One region of the Streptomyces brevispora genome, then DNA from elsewhere that is predicted to be linked to it. Evidence: riboswitches for the same ligand, from Rfam matches in the RefSeq annotation. Region 1 holds a riboswitch; each other region holds the start of a gene.
The links. Region 1 has a riboswitch for S-adenosylmethionine ahead of thrC (threonine synthase). Riboswitches for the same ligand answer to the same signal wherever they lie in the genome.

Region 1 (6,349 bases):
GCAATGGTGTAGACCTCGTCGTAAGTCGTGGGGGAAGATCGCACCTCATCCAAAGTGCTCCACGAGGACGTGGTTGTCGTGGATGACGCGATCGACAGGATGGACTGGGCTGTGCAGCGGCGTTACTTGGGACTGACTGCGGCTGTCGCCGCTCTGGGGATGACGGCAGCACTGTCGGGTTGTGGCGGTGACGGCGAATCGGGCGATGTCACACTGAAGTTGGTCGCGGCCGACTATGGCACGGGCGAGGCGAACAAGTCCGACAAGTACTGGGACCGGGTCGCCAGGAGGTTCGAGGCATCCCACCCCGGCATCAAGGTCGACGTGACCGTCCTCCCGTGGACGGACATCGACCGCGACGTCGCCGAGATGGTGAAGAACGGCAAGGCCCCCGACATCGCGCAGATCGGCGCGTACGCCGACTACGCCAAGGCCGGGAAGCTGTACTCCGCCGACCAGATGCTCAGCATCCGCACCCAGGCGAACTTCCTGCCGGTCCTCGCGGACGCGGGCCGGGTCAGCCAGGTCCAGTACGGACTGCCGTTCGTGGCCAGCACCCGGCTGCTCTTCTACAACAAGAAGCTCTTCAGCCAGTCGGGCCTCGACGCCCCGCAGACCTGGAACGACATCGCCGACGACGCCACCGCGCTCAAGCAGCACGGCGTGAAGGTCCCGTTCGCGCTGCCGCTTGGCCAGGAGGAGTCCCAGGCCGAGACCCTGATGTGGCTGCTCAGCGGGGGTGGCGGCTACACCGACGACGTCGGCTCGTACGACATCGACTCGGACGAGAACATCAAGACGTTCAACTGGCTGAAGTCGAACCTCGTCGACAAGGGTCTCGTCGGCCCCGTCGCCCCCGCCGGACTCAACCGGGCGAAGGCCTTCGCGGCGTTCACCCGCGGCGAGGTCGGCATGCTCAACGGGCATCCGACGCTGATGCAGGAGGCCGAGAAGCAGGGCGTGGACGTCGGCATGGTGCCGCTGCCCGGCATCGCCGGGCCCACCAACAGCTCGATGGGCGTCGCCGACTGGATCATGGGCTTCAAGCAGAACGGCCACCGGATCGAACTCGGCAAGTTCTTCGACTTCATGTTCGACGACAAGAACGTCATCGACTTCGCCGATACGTACGACATGCTGCCGGTCACCGACACCGCCTCCGCCTCGATGGAGACCGACCCCAAGTACAAGCCGCTGTGGAAGTTCCTGGCCGCGCTGCCGAACGCGGAGTTCTACCCGTTCGGCAAGACGTCCTGGGCGCAGGCCAGCGAGTCGATCAAGAAGAACATCGGCAAGGCGGTCGAGCGGGGAGCGAACCCCGAGAGCGTGCTGGAGCGCATATCGCAGGAGTCCTCGGCGGCGGAGAACGCGGAGTAGCGGTCCGCCGGCCGCGCAATATATTGGCTGATATGAACGATCCTCCTCCGAACGCCCCCGACGAGCCCACCCCGTCTTCCGGACTCTCCGACCGGGACCGTGCGGTCCTGGCGGTCGAGCGGCAGTCGTGGGCGGGGCCCGGGGCGAAGGAGCGGGCGATCAGGGAGCAGCTCGGCATCTCCCCGACCCGCTACTACCAGTTGCTGAACGTGCTGCTGGACGACCGGCGGGCGCTGGAGGCCGACCCGGTCACGGTGAACCGGCTGCGCCGGGTGCGGGAGGCCAGGCGGGGGCGCCGGTGACCGGCGGGGTCGTCCGTCACGCCCCTCCAGGGGTGTCGGTGACCGGCAGGGTTCGGCCCCTTCCGGGGTTCCTGACGTCCGGGGTTCGGCCCCTCCCGGGGCTTCGCTGACGTTCAGGGGTCGGCCCGTTCCGGGGTTCCGCTGACGTCCGGGGTTCGGCCACTCCGGGGCTTCGCTGGCGCCCGGGGTTCGGCGACTCCCAGGACTCCGCTGACGCCCGGGTTCGGCCGACTCCCGGGGCTCCGGTGACCGGCAGGGTTCGGCCACTCCCCGGGCTCCGCCCCGGACCCCGTGCCTCGAACGCCGACGGGGCCGAGTTGTCTATAGGCTCGGCGCATGGGCAGCCATCCGCACACCCCATCCCTGCCGACCCCGACGACCCCCGCCGGTCAGGAGGGCCTCGCCGCTCTCCTCGCCCGCCCCGACCGTGCCGTCATCGCGCTCGATTTCGACGGCACCCTCGCCGACATCGTCCCGGACCCCGAACAGGCCCGCGCCCACCCCGGCACCGTCGAGGCGCTCGCCGCACTCGCCCCCCGGGTCGCGTCGATCGCCGTGATCACCGGCCGCCCGGCCGGCGTCGCGGTCCGCTACGGCGGCTTCGCCGGGGTCGCGGGACTGGACCACCTCGTCGTCCTCGGCCACTACGGCGCCGAACGCTGGGAGGCCGTCTCCGGCACCGTCCGCGCCCCCGCCCCGCACCCCGGAGTCGCCGCCGTACGGGCCGAACTCCCCGGCATGCTCGACAGGTTCGACTCCTGGCGCGGCACCTGGATAGAGGAGAAGGGGCAGGCGCTCGCCGTCCACACCCGCCGTGCCGAGAACCCGCAGGCAGCCTTCGAGGCCCTGCGCGGCCCCCTCGGCGAGCTCGCCGCCCGGCACGGCCTGATCGTCGAACCGGGCCGCCTGGTACTGGAGTTGCGCCCCTCGGGCATGGACAAGGGCGTCGCCCTCACCGAGTACGTACGCGAGACGGGCGCCGGGTCCGTGCTGTACGCGGGCGACGACCTGGGCGACCTGGCCGCCTACGCCGCCGTGGAGAAGCTCCGCACCGAGGGCCCCCACGGCACCCCCGGCCTGCTGATCTGCAGCGGCGAGGCGGAGGTGCCCGAACTGGCCGCGCGCGCCGACCTGTTGTTGCCGGGGCCGGAGGCGGTCGTCGGATTCCTGTCAGCCCTGGCGCAGCGCCTCTAGCTGGTCCAGGAACCACTGCTGCGGCGGCAGCGCGGTGGCCGCCGCGGCCAGCCGTTCCGTGCGCTCCGCACGCTCGTCGTCCCCCATCGTCAGCGCCTCGTGCAGCGCGTCGGCGGTGGCGGACACGTCGTACGGGTTCACCGTGATGGCGTCGTCGCCCAGCTCCTCGTAGGCCCCCGCCTCCCGCGACAGGACCAGCGCGCAGCCGTGGTCGGAGACGACCGGGACCTCCTTGGCGACCAGGTTCATCCCGTCCCGGATGGGGTTGACGAGCGCCACGTCGGCCAGCCGGTACGCCGCGAGCGAGCGGGCGAAGTCGTCCTTGACGTGGAGCACGACCGGGGTCCAGTCCGCCGTCCCGTGCACCGCGTTGATGTCGGCGGCGACGCGCCGCACCTCGGCCGTGTACTCCCGGTACACTGCGAGGTCCTGCCGCGAGGGGTAGGCGAACGCGACGTGGACGACCCGGCCGCGCCACTCGGGCCGCTCGTCGAGCAGGGCGCGGTAGGCGAGCATCCCGCGGACGATGTTCTTGGACAGTTCCGTACGGTCCACCCGCACGATCGTCCTGCGGTCGGGGCCCACCTGTTCGCGCAGCGCCGCCATCCGGTCGTCCACGTCCGCCTCGTGCGCGCGCCGGCGCAGGAAGTCCGCGTCGGCGCCGAGCCCGTGCACGCCGATGCGGGTGCGGCCGGTGCCGCCCAGGATCTCCGTGCAGCAGCCGATGAAGGCGTCCGCCCAGCGCCGGGTCAGGAAGGCCGCCCGGTCGGCGCCGAGGATGCCGCGCAGCACCTGCTCGGCGATGTCGTCGGGCAGCAGCCGGAAGTAGTCGACGGGCGCCCACGGGGTGTGCGAGAAGTGGCCGATCCGCAGGTCGGGGCGGAGTTCGCGGAGCATTCCGGGCACCAGCACCAGGTGGTAGTCCTGCACCAGGACCGCCGCGCCCTCGCCCGCCTCCTCGGCGAGCGCCTCGGCGAAGGCCCGGTTGTACGTCTCGAAGGCCGCCCACTGACGGCGGAACTCCGCGTCGAAGACGGGCTCCACAGGGGTCTGGTAGAGCAGGTGATGGACGAACCAGAGCACCGAGTTCGCGATGCCGTTGTACGCGTCGGCGTGCACGTCCGCGTCGATGTCGAGCATCCGTACGCCCGGCTCGCCGACCCCGCGGCGCACCGCCTCGCGGTCGCCGTCACCGAGGGCGGCGCACACCCACATCTTGTCGTCCACCGCGCTCAGCCCGGAGACGAGCCCGCCCCCGCCCCGTTTCGCTTCGAGCGAGCCGTCCTCGTTCAGCGCGTACGAGACCGGACCGCGGTTGGACGCGACGAGTACCTGGGCGGCGGGCTGAGGGGCGTGCTCGGAGACCATGTTGCGGAATCTAGCCCGATCCCGAACCGTCCAAACGTGCGTCCGGCCGTGCCCCGGTCACGCCGCGCGGCGCGAGACGTACTCCTCGATCTCGCACATCGGCGGCCGCTCCTCGGTGTCCACCGGGTAGGTGTGCGGAACGAAACCGTGCTCGCCGCGCTCGAACTGGGTCAGCGAGGGGCGGACCAGATGCCCCCGGGAGAGCCGCAGCTGAGCGGTCCGGTAGATGGCCGCCGCCATCCGGCCGAGCGCCTGGCCGTCCTGATGGCGGTGCTTCCGGACGCCGACGTCGACCTGTCCGAGCGCGTCCAGGCCGACCGTGTGCAGGGCGTCGACGAGCAGCCCCAGCTCCACTCCGTAGCCGACCGGGAACGGCAGCCGTTCGAGCAGCGAGCGGCGCACGGCGTACTCGCCGCCCAGCGGCTGGACGAATCCGGCCAGCCGCGGCCAGTGCAGATTGAGCAGCGGCCGCGCCACCAGTTCGGTGACCCGGCCGCCCTGGCCTGCGGTGTCCCCGAAGGGGCGGTCGTACATCGCCTTGACGAACTGCACCGACGGGTCGGTCAGCAGCGGGCCGACGATGCCGGAGACGAAGTCGGCCGAGAAGTCCTTGAGGTCAGCGTCGATGAAGCAGACGATGTCACCGCCGGTCACCAGGAGTGACCGCCAGAGCACCTCGCCCTTGCCGGGGACGGCCGGGAGGCGGGGCAGGATCGCGTCCCGGTGGATCACCCGGGCGCCCGCCCGGCGGGCGATCTCGGCGGTGGCGTCCGTGGAGCCGGAGTCGATCACCACGAGTTCGTCGACCAGCCGGACCTTCTCCATGAGCTCGCGCCGGATCGTTCCGACGATGTCACCGACCGTCGCCGCCTCGTTGAGCGCGGGCAGTACGACACTCACGCTCCCGCGGTGCGGGTCGCCGTCCCTGGCCGCCAGGAGCTGTTCCAGCGGGCGGTCGGCGGCTGACCAGGAACGCCTGGTCAGCCAGCCTTCGACCTCTTCCAGCACGGTCGATACTCCCTGTATGTGATCCATCTCGCGGTTCGGACGTCCATCTCAACAGTCCGATGCTTCGGTTACAGTCTTGAACAACGCAGATGGCCCTGGCATGCCGGGGTCCTTCCGCCCATAAACGCCTGGACCATTGGTCCAGTGCCATAGCGCTCATCCAGAGGGACAGAGGGAACGGCCCGTTGAAGTCCCGGCAACCCTCCCGCCGACCGCGAGGTCAGGTGGGGAAGGTGCCAATTCCGTCTTGTGGCGAAATGCGTCACGAGGAAGATGAGGAGAAAGGGCCTCGCCATCATGGCTGTTGAGACTGTTGCAGCAAACACCGAATCTTCTGTGGACCTTGGTCCCGCCGCGGCGCTTTCCTGCCGCGAATGCGGAGAGCGATTCGAGCTCGGTCCCCTTTTCGCCTGTGCGACCTGTTTCGGGCCGCTCGAAGTGGCGTACGACCTGCCGAGCGGCTCCCCGGACGAGCTGAAGAAGCGCATCGAGGCCGGCCCCGACAACATCTGGCGCTACGCGCCGCTGCTGCCGGTCCCCGCCGATGTCGCGGACAAGCCCAACATCAACCCCGGCTTCACCAAGCTGGTCAAGGCCGACAACCTCGCCCGTGAACTGGGTGTCACCGGCGGCCTGTACGTCAAGGACGACTCGGGCAACCCGACGCACTCCTTCAAGGACCGTGTCGTCGCGATCGCCGTCGAGGCCGCCCGCGCCTTCGGTTTCACCACGCTCTCCTGCTCCTCCACCGGCAACCTCGCCGGTGCGGTGGGCGCCGCCGCCGCCCGCGCCGGCCTGCGGTCCTGTGTGTTCATCCCGCACGACCTGGAGCAGGGCAAGGTCGTCATGGCCGCGGTGTACGGCGGTGAGCTGGTCGGCATCGAGGGCAACTACGACGACGTCAACCGCTTCTGCTCGGAGCTCATCGGCGACCCGCTCGGCGAGGGCTGGGGCTTCGTCAACGTCAACCTGCGCCCGTACTACGGCGAGGGCTCCAAGACGCTCGCGTACGAGATCTGCGAGCAGCTCGGCTGGCGGCTGCCCGACCAGATCGTCATCCCGGTCGCGTCCGGCTCGCAGCTCACGAAGGTCGACAAGGG
Region 2 (6,349 bases), 2.4 Mb from region 1:
CTGCTCGGTGGCCACCTCGGCCTCGTGGTAGAGCTTGTCGACCTTTTCCTTGACCTCGCTCTTGGTCGGCTTGGGGTCGGCGTGAGCGGCCTGGGAGGTCAGGGCCACTGCTGCTGCGGCGGTCGCGGTGAGCACGGTCACACGGGCGCGGCTCGGGTGCTTGGGTCGACGGTGGGACGCCACGAAGGCGAGCTCCTTCTTCCTCGAGCCGCCTACCGGGCTGTGGGGGACATCGATCCCCGGCTCCGCGCAGATCACGGACTCGGCGGTTCCTTCACTGCCACCCCGGATGGGTGATCAACCGTGCGAAGGTTCGAGGCCCGACCCTAGTGACCATCTTGTGATCAGTTCAAATCCTCGCAGGAAAAATCTCGTCCAACAGGTACTTCTTTACCCACACCGCACTGCGCGTAGCGGCGACTTGACGGTCCGTTCCAGGAATTCCGTCAAGTCGCCCTTGTCTCACTAAACGCGCGAAAGCCGCTTCAGGAGCAAGACGGACGCAACGGGCCTGGCCCCCGCTTTCGCCACCCCGTCGGCCACCTCGCGGTCGGTGGAGACCACCACGACGGGCCGCCCGGACGGTTCGGCACGCGCGAGTTGCCGGATGAGCTCGTCCGCGGTGACCCCCGCCCTGCTGAACAGCACCCGCACCCCTCGCGGCGGCGCGAGCAGCACCGGAGCGGCCAGCTCGGCCCCGTCGAAGACACAGGTCATCTCGGCGCCCGTCTGGGCGGCGAGCACCGACAGACCGCCCAGCAGCCGCAACCGCTGCTTCTCCAGCGGCATCTGCGGATAGCCGGTCTTGGTGACGTTGTAGCCGTCCACGATCAGATGCGCCTGCGGCAGCGCGAGCAGTTGGTCCAGCAGCGCCGGATCGGTGTCCGAAAGCGCCCTGGCGGCAACGTCCTTGGGTGACATCCGGCCCGGCTCCACGGCGTCCACGGTGTCCGCGGGACGCATCGAGGAGGGCGGCAGGGCGAGTTCGCGCCGCAGTCCGCCGGCCGCTTCGAGCACCGTGTCCAGCAGCAGCCGCACCCGCATGTCCTCGACCGACCGTCCCTCACGGGCGGCCCGGCGCCCCGCCTCGACGGACGCCTCCGCCTCGCTGAGCCGCGCCCGCAGCCTCCGGGTCTCGCTCTCCGCCGCGGACACCTGGGCGGCCGCCTCGGCCCGCACGGTGTCACTCTCGGCCCTGCCCCGGCGCAGCGCCGCCTCGCCGCGCTTCACCTCGTTGGCCGCGCTGCGCAGTTTGCGCTGGAGCGACTCGGCCTCCTTGCGGGACGCGTCGAGGTCGCCGCGGAGCCGTTCGGTCTCGCTCCTCGTCTGGGCGCGGGCCTGGGCGAGTTCCTCGCGCAGCCGTTCCAGCTCGCGCCGGCTCTCGTCGTCGGCCCGCTCGGCGTCGGCCCGCTCGGCCTCCTCACCGGCGGCGGCGAGGAGCTTCACCCAGCCGGCCGGGCGCAGCACATAGGCCGCGGCGGCCACGTCGACGGGATCGGCGGCGGCGGGCAGCGAGCCGGCCTCCAGGGCAGCGCTCAGCTCCGGCTGGGTCTCCCTCAGCCGTTCACCGATACGCCGGCGGAACGCCGCGTCCCCCTCCAGGGCCGCCGCCATCGCGTTCCCGGCGAACTTGGCCCGCCGGGTCGGCGTGAAGCGGGCATACTGCCTGAGCTGGGCCGGGAGTTCGGTGACGGTCAGGCCGCCGAACGCGTCCGAGACCAGCGCGACGACCCGTCGTCGTACGCCTTCGGGCAGCGGGCGGTCGAGCGCCTCCACGGCATCGTCGGCCGCATCGGCCGACGCGGCGCCGCCAGCGGGCTGCTCCACCATCCGTCACCTCAAACTCTATGTCCGCACGGCCCCGTCAGGAGTCGGCACCCGGCCTGTCGACCAGCTCGATCTGATCCACCGCGTTGCACCAACGGCAACGCACGGACTCGATGGTCTCACTGACCACCTCGCGTTCCTCGACGCTCGACTCCCCTGCCAGGTCGAGATGAACGTATTCGACGACCTTGGAGGAGCGCGTCACGTCGAAACGCGTGAGGTTTCCGCAGAGCGTGCAGCGCCAGCGGGTCGCGTCGGTCGGCTGGGGAACCGTCGTCATCGTTGCGTCCTCTTTCGTCGAGCCTCGTGCTGCCACATAAGGATCACGCGGTGCGCCGTCGAACTGCGGATGTCCTGCCGTAACCCTACGGCCTCCCCGCATACCACCGGCACGGCGAGGCGCTCTGTCCCGTTCCCTCCGCTTGAGTCATGCTCTGTTCATGATCGATCGGCGGGCTGCGGCCGGCAGACTCCTGCGGGCGGCCACCTCGGGCGGGCCGCCGGTGACCTACGCCCTCATCGCCCTGTGCTGCGTGGTCTTCGCGATCAGCCCGCTCTCCGGGCTCAACCCGGTGTACGGCAGCGCGGACGCCCTGCTGTCGGCCCAGGCCGGGTACTTCGAGCGCTGGGGCGTGATCCCGAGCGATCTGTGGAACGGCTCCACGCACGCCCTGCTGACCCCGCTCACCGCGCTCTTCGTACACGGCAGCTGGCTGCATCTGCTCGGCAACATACTGTTCCTGTACGTGTTCGGGGCGATGGCCGAGGAGCGTATGGGCCACACCGAGTTCGCGCTCTTCTACCTCGGCTGCGGCTACCTCGCCCTGCTCGCCTACGCGGCCGCGCACGCCACGTCCGACGAGACGCTCGTCGGTGCGTCGGGGGCGATCTCGGCGGTCCTGGGGGCCTTCCTCTACCTCTTCCCCAGGGCCCGGGTCACCAGCGTGTTCCCGTTCCTGCTCTTCCTGCCGCTGCGCTTTCCCGCCTGGGTCGTGCTGATCTTCTGGTTCGTGCTGCAGTGGCTGGCCGCCAAGGCTGCCGGAAGCGGCCCCGGCGTGGCCTATCTCGCCCATGTGGTCGGCTTCGCCATCGGCTTCCTCTACGCCTGGGGGCGCTACCGGCGTGGGGCTAGAGTGAGATCTCCAGCCACGGCCACCGAGGGAGAAAGCCAGCCGTGATCACCGCGATCGTGCTCATCAAAACCAGCGTGGACCGGATTCCCGAGATCGCCGAGGCCGTCGCGGCGCTGGACAGCGTCAGCGAGGTCTTCTCGGTCACCGGTACGTACGACCTGATCGCCATGGTCCGGGTGGCCAAGCACGACGATCTCGCCGACGTCATCCCCGGCCGGATCAGCAAGATCCCCGGCGTCGAGGGGACCGACACCCACGTGGCGTTCCGTACGTACTCGCAGCATGACCTGGAGGCGGCCTTCGCCATCGGTCTGGACGCCTAGGCAAACGCGTTCGGCCGGGTACGGACAGCTGTCCGTACCCGGCCGAACGCGTTTTGCGCCGCTCAGACCTGAGCCGTGCCCCGGTCCGGGACGCAACGGCCTTCCTCGGTGCGGTACTTCCACTGGGCGCCCTGACTCACCAGTTCCTTGACCGCCCGGACGAAGCGCTCGATGTGCTCGTCCGGCGTACCGGCACCGAAACTGACCCGGATCGCGTTGAGCGACCGCTCGCCCGGCTCGGCCTCCGGCGCACCGCACTCGCCGGCCTCCTGCGGGTCGCTGCCGAGCAGGGTGCGCACCAGCGGGTGGGCGCAGAACAGTCCGTCACGCACTCCGATGCCGTACTCGGCGGAGAGCGCCGCGGCGAAGTGCGAGCTGTTCCAGCCCTCCACGACGAAGGAGATGACGCCGACCCTCGGGGCGTCGTCGCCGAACAGCGAGAGCACCCTGACCTCGGGGACCTCGGCGAGTCCGGCACGGACCGCGGAGACCAGCTGCTGCTCCCGGGCGACCAGGCCCTCGAACCCGGCCTCGGTGAGCGCCCTGCAGGCGGAGGCGATGGAGTAGACCCCGATGACGTTGGGGGAACCGGCCTCGTGGCGGGCGGCGGTGGTGTGCCACTCGACGTCCACCGCGCCGTCGGCGCGACGGGCGACCTTGCGGGAGGCGCCGCCACCGGCCAGGTAGGGCTCGGCGTCGCGCAGCCAGTCGGAGCGGCCGGCCAGGACGCCCGAGCCGAACGGCGCGTACAGCTTGTGTCCGGAGAAGGCGACCCAGTCGACGTCCAGCTCGGCGATGTCGACGGGGTGGTGCGGGGCCAGCTGCGCGGCGTCCAGCACGATCCGCGCACCGTGGGCGTGCGCGGCGGCGGCGAGTTCCTTGACCGGCCACAGCTCACCGGTGACGTTGGAGGCGCCGGTGACGCAGACCAGCGCGGGGCCGTGGGGATCGCGGTCGGCGAGTGCCCGCTCCAGCGTGGCGACGGCCTGGGCGGGGGTGCGCGGGGCGTTCAGGTAGGTCACCCGGGCATCGCGCCAGGGCAGCAGCGACGCGTGGTGCTCGGTCTCGAAGACGAACACCTGGCAGTCGGCGGGGAGCGCGGCGGCCAGCAGGTTGAGTGAGTCGGTGGTCGACCGGGTGAAGATCACCTGATCGCCGGCGCGGCAGCCGAGGAACTCCGCGACGGTGACGCGGCTGCTCTCGAAGAGGTCCGTGGAGAGCTGCGAAAGGTAGCCGGCGCCCCGGTGGACGCTGCCGTAGTACGGCGCGTACGCGGCGACGTCGTCCCACACCCGCTGCAGGGCCGGAGTGCTGGCGGCGTAGTCCAGCGCGGCGTACGTGACCTCACCGCCGGTCACGAGCGGAACCGTCACATCCTTGCCCAGAACCGGCAGAGGGGTACAAACGGACTGGTCGGCGGCAGCGGTGAAGACGGACATGACGAACTCCCGTAACAGGCAGGCGAATTCCGCGTGCCCGCGGATGCGCGGCAGCACGGAAGGAAGATGAGGGTGTGCGGAGGAGGGCCGAAAAGCCCTATCGCATTCGCTTGCTCACAGAGGCTCCCTGAGGACCAGGACCCCACGGGTGGACGTCTCACGACGTCGAGGGGTCCGCGCTTGCCGCAGACCTCGCTGCCCACGGCCTGGTCTTCACCCGGGGCACCCCGCCACGGACGGAGGGTTGCCGGACAGCGGGCCGGGGCCGTAGTCGCTGTCACTCATGACCTGACCAGCATCCTGCCATATGTGCGTGAACGCGCAAGGCGCAGTCCATGACCTGGACTGCGCCCTGCTTGACACTCCGTACGTTCAGGCGTTGCTGGCCTTGACCCATCTCTCCAGCGCCCGCCCCGCGGACCCGGAGTCGATGGACTCGGCGGCCTTCGCGATACCGGCGGCGAGCTGCTCGGTGAGCGTGCCCTCCCCCGGGTTCAGCGCCACGAGCGCCGCCGCCGAGTTGAGCAGGACGGCGTCCCGGACGGGGCCGGTCTCGCCTGCCAGCAGCCGGCGGGCCACATCGGCGTTGTACGAGGCGTCGGCGCCGCGCAGCGCGTCCACCGGCACCAGCTCCAGGCCGACGTCGCGCGGGTCGAAGGCCTGCTCACGCACGACGCCGTCCCGGGCCACCCAGACCCGGGAGGTCGCGGTGGTGGTCAGCTCGTCCAGGCCGTCGTCGCCGCGGAAGACCAGCGCGGAGTTGCCGCGCTCGGCGAGCACGCCCGCGACGATCGGCGCCATCCGCAGATCGGCGACACCGATGGCCTGGGAACGCACCTGGGCCGGATTGGTGAGCGGACCGAGGATGTTGAAGGTGGTCGGGGCACCCAGCTCCGCCCGCGCCTTCGCCGCGTACCGCAGGGCGGGGTGGAACTTCACCGCGAAGCAGAAGGTGATGCCCGCTTCCTCGGCCACCTCGACGACGCGCTGCGGGGGCAGGTCCAGGTTGACGCCGAGCTTGCCCAGGACGTCCGAGGAGCCGCTGGCCGAGGAGGAGGCGCGGTTGCCGTGCTTGACGACCTTGGCGCCCGTCCCCGCCACGACGATCGCGGACATGGTGGAGATGTTGACCGTCTTGGCCATGTCACCGCCGGTGCCGACGATGTCGACCGTGCGGCCGGGCACGTGAATGGTGGTGGCGTGCTCGTACATAGCACGGACCAGGCCGGAGACCTCCGTGACGGTCTCGCCCTTGGCGCGCAGGGCCACCGCGAAGCCGGCGATCTGTACGTCGGTCGCCTCGCCGCTCATGATGCGGTCCATCGCCCACGCGGTGTCGTCGGCGCTCAGGTCCTCACCGCGCAGCAGCGGGGTCAGCACGCCCGGCCAGGAACGAGCCGCCACGCTGTCGCCGCCGACCGGGGTCACAACGTTCATGGTCCGCTCCTGGGGTCCACAGCCGATAAGGGGATGTGACCACCCTATCGAGCGCCGGGGACAGCGAAGAGCCCCGTCCATCGTATGGATGGGCGGGGCTCCTGCTGTGGCGATCAGTTCAGGTGATCAGTGGTGGCCGTGGCCGTCGGTGATCTCCTTGTACTCCTCGGCGGAGGGCTTGGCGATCTGG
Region 3 (6,349 bases), 2.5 Mb from region 1:
AGACTGCCCGAAGGACTGGCCGATGCGATACGGGCGACGGCCGAGGAGATCGCGGCACTGCTGCGCGACGCCCCCGACACCGGCTTGCCGGTCCCCAGGTCGGAGTGGACCGTGGGGGAGGCGGCGGCGCATCTCGCGCAGGCCAACGAGCTGATGGCCGACGTGGCCGCCGGACGCCCGCGCGACTACGGGGACGGCACCCCGCAGGGCCTGGCCGCGGCCAACGAGCGGGCCCTCGCGGCGTTCGGCGAGCGCGCGGGGGCGCCGCTGGCCGCGATGATCGTGGCGCAGGCCGACGCGTTCCTCGACGCGGTGGCCGAGTACCCCGTGGACGAGACGCTGATGACGCCGATGGGCCCGATGAACCGCGCGGTCTTCGGCTCGTACCTCCTGACGCACATGCTGGGCCACGGCTACGACCTGGCGCGGGCACTGAGGCGCCCGCACATGGTCGACCGGCACCGGGCCGGGCTGACCCTGCCCTTCCTCGTCGAGGCCATGCCCCGGGTGACCGACGCCGGGACCACCGCGGGTCTCACCGCCCGCTACACGGTCCGGCTGTGGGGCGGCGGCCGCTTCGGCGTGACGTTCACCGACGGCGAGGTGACGGTGGGCCACCGGCCGCCGGACCGGCCGGACTGCACGATCTCCATCGAGCCGGTCACGTTCCTGCTGATGGCACTGGGCCGCATCGCCCCGGCGGGCGCCATGGCCAGGGGGCGGGTCCTCGCCTGGGGGCGCAAGCCGTGGATCGGGCCGCGCTTCCCGGAGTACTTCAAGGCGCCGTGAGGCCAGGGCCGGGCGGGGCCTTCAAAGCGCCGGGCGGGGCGCGGTCGGCCGGCCGGCCGCCGATAGGTGTCCCCGTGCCGCATCAGCAGCATCGCCTGATTCCAGGCCTGTTCGGCCTTCCTGACCGCCCCCGGCTCGCGGCAGCACCCTGCACGTGTCTCTCCCCCTCGACGGGTGCGCAGCTCGCGCCGCGACCCGCACGGCCCGCCGTGATCACCTGGAACGGTCGTCAGGATAGCCAACCCGGCTGTGTCGCGCGGTGCGCGCACGGGGCGCCGTCCCACTCGGTAGATTGCATCCGCACGGTGGCAGCGGCGGTGCCGGGGAGGGCGCATCGCGCGGAACACCGGGAACGACGAGGCGGACGCCATCCTGGTCACGATGCGGCCTCAGGACGAGGGAACCGCCGACGTCCCCCGCGCACGCGCCCTGCTGGAACGCCACCGGGGCCGTGCCCAGCGCGGCCTCGGCAGGTTGAGGAGTCCCGGGACCGGCTGGGGGCGGCGCTGCGGTACTTCCGGGCGAACGGCGACACGTACAACACGGCCCGGACCCTGACCGACCTGGCCGAGACCTGGCTGGACGCGTCGGACACCGCCGCCGCACGCCCTCTGATCGAGGCGGCGATCACGACGCTGAGCGGCCAGGGCGCCGAGTACCACGTCGCCCATCTGCGGGGCATGCGCGAGTGCTGCCTGGCCGAGGAGCGCGGCACCGGCTGAACCGCATCACCCGGCGGGAAGAGCGACGACACGCACACGCACACTCAGGGCCCCGACGCGGACCGCGAACCCGCCGTCATCCACCAGGTTCGCGAGCCGCTTCGTCACGGCGTCACCCCCGGCGTCCCCGGCCCTCAGCAGCGCATGGAGGGCGGAGACACCGGCGGCGGGGTCGACCGCGGCCTCCGGCGCGGACACCGGCCGAGCCCTCCGTCCCTCCGTCAGGCGGCCATGGCCACGGAAGTCCTGCCGAGCACCCCGTCACGTGCCCTGGCGGCCTTCCGCTCCCCGAAGACCACCACCCGCAGCAGCGCGAACCGCCCGACCCCGGCGAGTGCCGACGCCGACAGGTACACACTCTGCTGGACCAGCGCCGAGGGCTCGGACCGGACCGCGTACAGGCAGAGCAGCGCCCCGGTCGTGAAGGCGTAACTCACGGCTACCGTCAGCCCGGACTGAAGGTGCACACCCCATCCGCGGCGCCCGCTCCGGAACGACACCCGGCTGTGCAGCTCCGTGGCTATCACGGTGGACACCACAGTCACCAGAGCGTTCGCCACGGCCAACGGCATCCGGTCGTGGAGCAGGACCAGCACCCCGCTGGAGGCGACCCCGACCCCACCGCCGCAGACCACGAAGCGCACGAAGGCCACGACAAGCGCGTGAGGTGCGCGCGTCGGCTGAAGGGTTGGGGCGGTCACGAAGTGCCTCCGGAGGCTGTGTGGGGCGGTACGAAGATCTCACCCCAGAACCTACGGACCCGGCGTCCTCCACACGACCCACTTTCTTCCCGGACTTCCTGGGGGTTGTCCCCCAGGGGACCCCGGAGGTACCTGCCGTGAAGGAGCGGGATCAGCCAGGAAGCGCACACCTCATGGAGCATGCCCGGTTGGAACGTATCGTGCTGGTGGCCCGCTTCAGGGATGAGCCATCCCGGCTCGTGGCGACCACAGATGACGGTCTCCTGTCCGAGATCGGTGCGCAACGCCGGGTACGCACCGGTGATCGGGCGGGCGGAACGGCGGTCCGGTGGGGCGGTATTGGTCCCGTGAGCAGCCCCAATTCCTGTTGCGGCGGGCGGCGAGTCCCCCCCCGTTCCGTCGCCGACCGTTCGGCCGAAAGCCACCGCGTGCACACTGCACGGGTCTTCCACCGGGCCGCCGGTTCTGGAACACTCCAGTCGATTTCGCCCGCATGTTCCCTCACCCCACAGAGGCCCCACCCATGGCAGAACTCAACCGTCGCCGCCTCCTGCAACTCGCCGGAGGCGCAGTCGCCTTCACTGCGTTGTCGAGCAGCATCGCCCGTGCCGCGTCACTGCCCGCGAAGGGCCGTACGGGCACGCTCCAGGACGTCGAGCACATCGTCGTACTGATGCAGGAGAATCGATCCTTCGATCACTACTTCGGCACCATGAAGGGTGTGCGCGGATTCGGTGACCCGCGTCCGGTCACGCTGCCCAGCGGAATGCCGGTCTGGCACCAGAAGGGCATCTTCGGCAAGGAGGTACTGCCGTTCCGGCCGCCGACCGACGATCTCGGGCTGCAGTTCCTCCAGGACCTGAACCACGACTGGTCAGGCGGCCATTGGGCGTTCAACAAGGGCGCGTACGACCAGTGGGTGCCCGCCAAGACCGCTACGACGATGGCTCACCTCACCCGTGAGGACATCCCGTTCCACTACGCGCTCGCGGACGCGTTCACCGTCTGCGACGCGTACCACTGCTCGTTCCTCGGCTCGACCGACCCGAACCGCTACTACCTGTGGAGCGGGTACACCGGCAACGACGGGACCGGTGGCGGACCCGTGCTGGGCAACGACGAGGCGGGGTACGGCTGGACGACCTACCCCGAGCGGCTGGAGAAGGCCGGGGTGTCGTGGAAGATCTACCAGGACATCGGCGACGGGCTCGACGCCGCCGGTTCCTGGGGGTGGATCAACGATGCCTATCGCGGAACGTACGGCGACAACTCGCTTCTCTATTTCAACAGTTACCGCAATGCCAAGCCCGGCGAACCCCTCTTCGACAAGGCTCGCACCGGCACCGACGTCAAGAACGGTGACGGGCTCCTCGACGACCTGAAGGCCGATGTCCGGGCCGGGACGCTCCCGAAGATCTCGTGGATCGTCGCTCCGGAGGCCTACAGCGAGCACCCCAACTGGCCCGCGAATTACGGTGCCTGGTACATCTCGCAGGTGCTGGACGCCCTGACCTCCGATCCCGAGGTGTGGGGCCGGACCGCCCTCTTCATCACCTACGACGAGAACGACGGCTTCTTCGACCACGTCGTGCCGCCGTTCGTGCCGTCCGGGGCCGCGCAGGGGCTGTCCACCGTGGACACCTCCGCCGACCACTTCCCCGGCGACATCCGGTACCTGGCCGGGCCGTACGGGCTCGGCCAGCGCGTGCCCATGACGGTCGTGTCCCCGTGGAGCACCGGTGGGTTCTCGTGTTCGGAGGTCTTCGACCACACCTCCGTCATCCGGTTCATGGAGCAGCGCTTCGGTGTGCACGAGCCCAACATCTCGCCCTGGCGGCGGGCCGTCTGCGGTGATCTCACCTCCGCCTTCGACTTCCGCAGTACGCACACCGCACCGGTCTCGTTGCCCTCCACGGACGGGTACGCACCGCCCGACGGCGGCCGGCACCCCGACTACGTACCGATACCGCCGGCCTCCGGCAGTGTGCCGACGCAGGAGCCGGGCTCGCGGCCCACCCGGCCACTGCGGTACGCGCCCCTCGTGGACGGGGCCGCCGACCCTGCCTCCGGGAAGTTCCAGCTCACCTTCAGCGGCGGCGCCGCGGCGGGCGCGCAGTTCCTGGTGATGTCCGCGAACCGCACGGACGGGCCCTGGACCTACACCACCGAGGCGGGCAAGTCGCTCTCCGACAAGTGGAACACGGCCTACTCCAAGCAGGTGACCGACCTCACCGTGCACGGTCCGAACGGATTCCTGCGCGCCTTCCGAGGGCCCGGCAAGACGGCAGGGCCCGAGGTGACGGCGCGTCACAACCCCGCGAACGGGGCGCTCGAACTGGCGCTCACCCATGCCGGTGCGGGGACCGTCCAGCTGACCGTGCGCAACGCGGGCGCCTACGGGGGCGAGGTGCAGACATTCGCGGTGCGTGCCGGCGCGACCGTGAAGCACACCGTTGACCTGCGGAGAAGCAACCGCTGGTACGACATCACGGTGGTCGCGGACGCGGACGCCACGTTCCTCCGGAGGTTCGCCGGACACGTCGAGACGGGCGAGCCCGGTACGAGTGACCCGGGCTTCGTCACCGGCTGATCGGGGCGGCGCTCGGAGCAGGGGGTGCGTGGGGGCCGGTCAGGCCCCCACGCACCCCGGTGCGTTAGGGTTTTCGTCGGGTCATGAGTTCCAGCGCGCAGCCCCGGCCGGCTGGACGGCACCCCGCTCCGCTGCGGGTGCTCCGGGTGACGACCTGCCCCGTGCGCGAGGTGCGGGGAACAGCGGACCGGGGTGCAGAGCGCTCGGGGTCCATCGGCCCCGGAAGGCGGGACTCACCATGCTGCGTCATCTCACCGAGAACGGCTCCGTGCGGAGCGACGGCTGCGCCCGGTACGCCGCAGGCCATCAGGTGCACTGGATCCATGCCAAGAAGTGCCGTCAGGAGCCCGGTCAGGCCGTCGAGATCCTGCTGACCGCCGGTGATGTCCGGGACGACGGGTGGGTCGAACTGCGTGCCGCGTTCGACTACGCGGGTGACCTTCCAGGGGTGTGGACGCACGCTCCGGACGTGCTCCGGAAGACGCTCGCCGGTCACCGAGGACATGTGTACTGGCTGTCTCGGTGGCATGCGCTGAAGCTCGTCGACGGCGAGGGCCGGGTCACCGTGCTTGTCAACGTCGCCTTCGACGGCGCGGAGTTGTGCGGTGTCACGGGGGCAGGGCAGCCGTAGGCAGGGCACGAACCCGGGCGGCAGGCGCGGCGGCGGCGGTTGCGGCGGACCGGGCCGGTCGGGGCCGTACTTCGGGATGTTGGCCAATTGAACTGAGATGTCGGCCTGTTGCTTCACTTGGTTTACATATTTGATCGCCGTTGACCGCCGTGGCGTCACTTAAACTCCTTATAGTGACCGTGCGTTGATCATCTGATCGTGACGCGTGAAGTTCCGCCACAGGAGTCAGCAAGATGACGCGCCCACCCTCCGCAGCGCCCTCACCCGTCCCGCCCCCTTCGCCGTGCCCCGCGCACACGGGGCGGGCGGCGGTGCCGCTCAGCGGGCCCTCGTTCCAGACCGAACCGCAGGCCGTCTATCGCGCCATGCGACGTGATCACGGGCCGGTCGTCCCCGTGGAGCTGCTGGGAGGGTTCCCCGCCTGGCTGGTCATCGGGTACCGCGAACTGCATCACGTCACCAGTGACGGCGAGTTGTTCCCGCGTGATGTCGGCCTGTGGAACCAGTGGGAGCACATCCCCGAGGACTGGCCGCTGCTGCCCATGGTCGGGCGGCCCATGCCGTCCATCTACTTCAGCGCGGGGGCCGAGCACCGGCGGCACGTCCGGATGGTCGGACCCGCACTCGAAGGGGCAGACCCGTTCCAGATCCGCAGCCACTGCGAGCAGTTGGCCGACCGGTTGATCGACGCCGTGTGCAGCCGGGGCACCGCCGATCTCGTCGCCGACTTCTGCGAGCCTCTTCCCGTACTCGTCCTCGCGCGGCTGGTCGGATTCCCCGATGACGAAGGCGCCGACATCGCCCAGGTACTGAAGGACCTGGCCGACGGCGGTCCGGGGGCGCAGGAGGCCCACCTGCGCTTCGGGGAGCACATGCAGCGGCTGGTCGCCGCCAAGCGTGCCGAGCCCGGGGACGA

Region 2: another riboswitch for S-adenosylmethionine. It lies ahead of FHX80_RS04920 (aminotransferase class V-fold PLP-dependent enzyme); the one in region 1 lies ahead of thrC (threonine synthase).
Region 3: another riboswitch for S-adenosylmethionine. It lies ahead of FHX80_RS27405 (hypothetical protein); the one in region 1 lies ahead of thrC (threonine synthase).

Annotation. Positions count from the first base shown of each region.
Region 1 covers NZ_VIWW01000001.1:3,483,788-3,490,136, forward strand. The annotation lists gene FHX80_RS16235 (ABC transporter substrate-binding protein) at 100-1,377, shown strand; gene FHX80_RS16240 (DUF3263 domain-containing protein) at 1,410-1,679, shown strand; gene otsB (trehalose-phosphatase) at 2,016-2,873, shown strand; gene FHX80_RS16250 (alpha,alpha-trehalose-phosphate synthase (UDP-forming)) at 2,850-4,241, opposite strand; gene FHX80_RS16255 (glucosyl-3-phosphoglycerate synthase) at 4,299-5,249, opposite strand; SAM riboswitch class I at 5,403-5,529, shown strand; gene thrC (threonine synthase) at 5,547-6,349, shown strand, end outside.
Region 2 covers NZ_VIWW01000001.1:1,049,505-1,055,853, forward strand. The annotation lists gene FHX80_RS04895 (C40 family peptidase) at 1-183, opposite strand, end outside; gene FHX80_RS04900 (NYN domain-containing protein) at 466-1,827, opposite strand; gene FHX80_RS04905 (hypothetical protein) at 1,865-2,107, opposite strand; gene FHX80_RS04910 (rhomboid family intramembrane serine protease) at 2,268-3,005, shown strand; gene FHX80_RS04915 (Lrp/AsnC family transcriptional regulator) at 3,002-3,283, shown strand; gene FHX80_RS04920 (aminotransferase class V-fold PLP-dependent enzyme) at 3,346-4,722, opposite strand; SAM riboswitch class IV at 4,894-5,011, opposite strand; gene trpD (anthranilate phosphoribosyltransferase) at 5,095-6,159, opposite strand; gene qcrB (cytochrome bc1 complex cytochrome b subunit) at 6,286-6,349, opposite strand, start outside.
Region 3 covers NZ_VIWW01000001.1:5,948,704-5,955,052, forward strand. The annotation lists gene FHX80_RS27380 (maleylpyruvate isomerase family mycothiol-dependent enzyme) at 1-789, shown strand, start outside; gene FHX80_RS27385 (hypothetical protein) at 1,095-1,511, shown strand; gene FHX80_RS27390 (hypothetical protein) at 1,518-1,709, opposite strand; gene FHX80_RS27395 (GtrA domain-containing protein) at 1,733-2,164, opposite strand; gene FHX80_RS27400 (phosphocholine-specific phospholipase C) at 2,736-4,802, shown strand; SAM riboswitch class IV at 4,882-4,991, shown strand; gene FHX80_RS27405 (hypothetical protein) at 5,041-5,433, shown strand; gene FHX80_RS27410 (cytochrome P450) at 5,667-6,349, shown strand, end outside.